Regions from separate parts of the Paenibacillus sp. FSL R10-2199 genome, predicted to be linked through region 2. Evidence: riboswitches for the same ligand, from Rfam matches in the RefSeq annotation. Region 2 holds a riboswitch; the other holds the start of a gene.
The links. A riboswitch is a leader RNA that binds a small molecule or an ion and turns the genes downstream of it on or off. The one in region 2 is predicted to bind S-adenosylmethionine.
Positions count from the first base shown of each region.

Region 1 (2,201 bases), on a different contig from region 2:
AGCTTCTCAATCCGCGCTTCAATCCGGTCACCGACCGAGAAGAAGTTGTCGACCACAAGGTCGATTAACAGGTACAGGAAGCGGTCCGGCTCACTGACCTCCTGCTCCCACAGAATGGGCTTCAGGACGCGCAGCTCATGGATCTTCTGCTTCGTAACGGTGATGATGAAATGTCTGCCCAGGAATACGTTGAGCGCGCGGAGGAAGATTTCCTCGTCATCAAACCGGATGCTGTTAACTACGATAAAATAATGGCTCTCATAGATCTCCAGCTTCGGGCGCTGATCCTCTTCACTGAGACAGTCCTCGACAGCCAGATCATGCAGATTGTACAAAGGCTGAAGCTCAACGAGATCCTCAACATCTGCATCAATCCAGTAGAAACCCTCAGCGGGTGCGGTAAGTGTATCCTCAATATTGTCAATAGTCGTAAAAACCCCTGCGTTCACCAGCCGGATTTTCATCTGATTCACTCCTTCTGTCCCTGGTCTTCTCCAGGGATATGCTAATTAAAGCACAGAGAAAAAATCAGCTTGGCCGGTGGTACAATCATGGATGAAGGCCAAAAGACGGTCCGAGAGCATGAAGAAGAATTGCCCCCGCCGCCGGCAAGCTGATGTTAATCCTGTGTGGTTGTTCTTTCTGCACGCTTATTCGCGAGCCCGGGTCGCCTTCCATTCTTCTCTCACCTCTTCTTTTCGCCGTTTATGGTTGAAACACTTGTCTAGTATAACGCCGGGGTATGGCTCTTTCAAGAGAAATTCTTTTCATTCTCCAGGCCCCTTAAGCATTGTATGGACTTGACGAAAAGGAGGTTCATGATTTAAAGTGAATTTTAAGAAAAGTATCCGCGGATGCTTTGGAATAACCCCAACTGAATACAGCTAAATCTTATCAAGAGCAGGTGGAGGGACTAGCCCGATGAAACCCGGCAACCGGCGTGTGAACGCACGGTGCTAATTCTTGCGGAAGCTTTGCAGGACGTTATTCGTCCGGCGGAAGTTCTCTGGCAGATGAGAGAGGCGCATATGACTGCAGATATATGACCTTTCTCGCCCGAGAAAGGTCTTTTTTCGTTGTTTTACATCAGATTTAACCGCCAAGCGGAACCTAATTTCAGTTAAGGAGTGGAAACAGCAATGCCTATTAAAATTCCCGACAGTCTTCCGGCCAAAGAAGTATTATCCGGTGAGAATATTTTTGTAATGGATGAAAGCCATGCCTTTCATCAGGATATCCGTCCTTTGCGGATCGCCATCCTGAATCTGATGCCGACCAAAGAAACCACGGAAACGCAGCTGCTGCGCCTTATCGGGAACTCACCGCTTCAGGTGGACGTTGTTCTGCTGCATCCCAGCTCCCATACCTCGAAGAATACTTCGGCAGAGCACTTAAAGAGCTTTTACAAAACCTTTGATGAAATCAGTGACCGCCGCTTTGACGGCTTGATCATCACCGGGGCTCCGGTGGAACAAATGGAGTTCGAGGATGTCAACTACTGGGAAGAGCTGAAAGTGATTTTTGAATGGAGCAAGCAGAACGTAACCTCGACCATGCATATCTGTTGGGCCGCGCAGGCAGGACTGTACCACCACTTCGGCGTGCGTAAGGTGAGTCTGCCGGATAAATGCTTTGGAGTGTTTCCGCATACGCTGAGCCATAATAATGTGAAACTGCTGCGGGGCTTCGACGAAGTATTCCATGTGCCGCATTCCCGTCACACCGACGTCTCCCGTGAAGATATAGAGAATAATCCGGATCTGCAGATTCTGGCGGAATCAGAGGAAGCCGGTGTGTACCTGGTTTCTGCGCATGACGGCAAGCAGATTTTTGTAACCGGACATTCAGAATATGATCCGTTCTCCCTGAAATGGGAGTATGACCGCGATATCGCCAAGGGCATGGATATTGAGATTCCGAAGCACTATTATCCAAAAGATGATCCCACCCGTACACCGCCGGCCGTCTGGCGCGCCCATGCTAACTTATTATTCGCTAATTGGCTCAATTACTATGTATACCAGGAGACACCCTACGATATCGGAGCGTTTATTTAAAAAAATTATTTATATATAGAAGCAATGGTTACACGCACAAAACTTTTAGGAGGCAATGGAAATGGACGAGAAACTGAAAATTGAGAGCAGACTGGCACAGATTGGTTCGATGGAGGACCCCGCGACAGGGGCGATTAATTATCC
Region 1 covers NZ_JBBOBO010000002.1:571,159-573,359, reverse strand. Annotated here, with positions in the region: gene corA (magnesium/cobalt transporter CorA) at 1-464, opposite strand, end outside; SAM riboswitch class I at 889-1,020, shown strand; gene metA (homoserine O-acetyltransferase MetA) at 1,140-2,057, shown strand; gene NYE33_RS30465 (aminotransferase class I/II-fold pyridoxal phosphate-dependent enzyme) at 2,119-2,201, shown strand, end outside.
Region 1: it holds a riboswitch for S-adenosylmethionine, as region 2 does, so the genes downstream of both, metA (homoserine O-acetyltransferase MetA) here and NYE33_RS09845 (methionine ABC transporter ATP-binding protein) in region 2, are expected to answer to the same signal.

Region 2 (2,201 bases):
CAATCAGCTGACCATAAGGAACATCCTTGATAGTAGAAATGGTTCCCTGCAGAATGGCGAAATTAACTCCGGTTCCCTGCGCCACATGGGAAAGGGTCGATTCGTACGTTTTTTGCCCGAGAAAAGTAATTTTGACCGCCTTAGTATATCCGGCATGTACAGCATCAATCGCTTGCCGCAGCGGTCCGTCCGCCTGAGTTTCACTGCGGATGAATTCTTTCGTAACCTCATGCCTCGGTTTCAGAAAAACCTGGGCAACATCGCCCTGCTCCACAATCCCGCCTCCATGAATGACAGCCACCCGGTCGCAAATGCTCTGAATGACATGCATCTCATGCGTAATCAGCACAATGGTCAAGTGAAATTTCCGGTTAATATCCAGCAGCAGGCGCAGAATCGAATCCGTTGTCTGCGGGTCCAGTGCTGAAGTCGCTTCATCGCATAGCAGAACATCCGGATCGCTCGCCAGAGCACGGGCGATCCCGACCCGCTGCTTCTGGCCTCCGGACAGCTGAGCCGGATATTTGTTCCGGTGCTCCTCAAGTCCGACTAGAGCCAGCAGATCCTGAACCTTCCGCTCAATCTCCGTCTTGGAGGTTCCGGCCAGCCGCAGCGGAAAGGCAATATTGTCATAGACGGTTGCGGAGGAGAGTAGATTGAAATGCTGAAAGATCATCCCGATCTTGCGCCGCTGCTCCTGCAGCTGTCCCTGGCTGAGTGCAGTCAATTCCACCCCATCCACCCATACTTCACCCTCGCTCGGACGTTCCAGCAGATTAATGCAGCGGATCAGCGTGCTTTTGCCTGCACCGGAGTGGCCGATCACACCGAATATCTCCCCCTTCTTAATCGACAGGCTTAGTCCGGAAAGCGCCGTTGCGGCCTTGCTTCCCTTACCGTATACTTTCGTTAAATCTTTCAGCTCTATCAATCGCCCCGTCCTCCTTCTTCCATGCAATTTATAACAAAAAAGACCTCTTACGATCCGTGCAGATCGGAAGAGGCCGTGTGTGTGAAGTAAACAATGCCGTCTCATCTGCCAAGACCGCAAACCTAGCGGCATTGTAGGAATTAGCACCATGACATTTGTAGCCAGCAGCTAAGCTGTGTACAAATCGGTTGCCGGGCTTCATCGGGCCTATCCCTCCGCCGCTCTCGATAAGATTATAGTATGAAGTTATATATGCCGTTTCATGTTAGAAGTAAATACTTGCATAAGTATATTAAGTTTCCGGTTCTTTGTCAAAGGTAAGTTTTTACGGCTGTCCGTGCTCTGAACGCTGGCTGGATGCAGCTTTATTCTTGTGCCACTGCTCATTGCTGTACCTGAAGGCAGCCGATAAAGATTTGCACACCATCTCCAGGCTCTGCCTCAAATCCTCCAGATGACTGTCAAGATCCTCCAGTTGGATTTTGTCATGCAGCCCTTGATGGCGTTGCCAGAGATCATCCGTCATCTCAGCGTTCATGTAGTGAATCTCGGCATTGCGCCGTTTGCGCAGATTCTCCACCGGTTCGCGGTAAGAGTTCCTGATCTTCTCCAGCTCATTGGCCAGCGGGTTGTGCGCATGAAGCAGCTGAAATTGGCGAAGCACTGTGAAGTAAGAGAAATGCGCTTTGACTTTACCTGTATTCAGATCATACAGACTGTTCAGAACCGTACCCAGCTTGTCCAGCAGGGAGAACACCCGGATGAAGCCGTCCTTATAAAAATACACATACCTGGCGTACTCTCCCTGTTCCGTGGGCGACATATCATCCATATAACCGGCAACCACCGACTTCCGGTAAAAGGCGGCGGCGAACCAGCTCTGCTCCAGCTCGTCCAGCGATGAGATCAGACCGCGTGTCCATATCTCCAGCTTGCGGTATTCATGGTCACGGTCTTGATGTGTGTTCATCTCCTTGCGCAGCATGGAGGCGACCTTCGCCATGTTGTCCATGGCTTCGGCCAGTACCCCGCTGTTCTCGCGGGGCGGCTCTCCCAGTAATGTCCGCAGCATATTTGTCCTCCTCAGAATACTTAAGATCTATACAAGAGGGAAATAACGGTTCCAGTTCCGGTTCACCAGTTCAACCGTGTCCTCATGCGGAACCAGCTCCTCCGGGTACCCCGGCTTCATCCGGGCATCTATTACAATCGGCAGGGAATAGCTGATTGCGTTACGCAGTGCATGGGTCTCCGCATAAATATCATCCGC
Region 2 covers NZ_JBBOBO010000001.1:2,220,629-2,222,829, reverse strand. Annotated here, with positions in the region: gene NYE33_RS09845 (methionine ABC transporter ATP-binding protein) at 1-931, opposite strand, end outside; SAM riboswitch class I at 1,030-1,165, opposite strand; gene NYE33_RS09840 (Cthe_2314 family HEPN domain-containing protein) at 1,257-2,003, opposite strand; gene NYE33_RS09835 (UbiD family decarboxylase) at 2,031-2,201, opposite strand, start outside.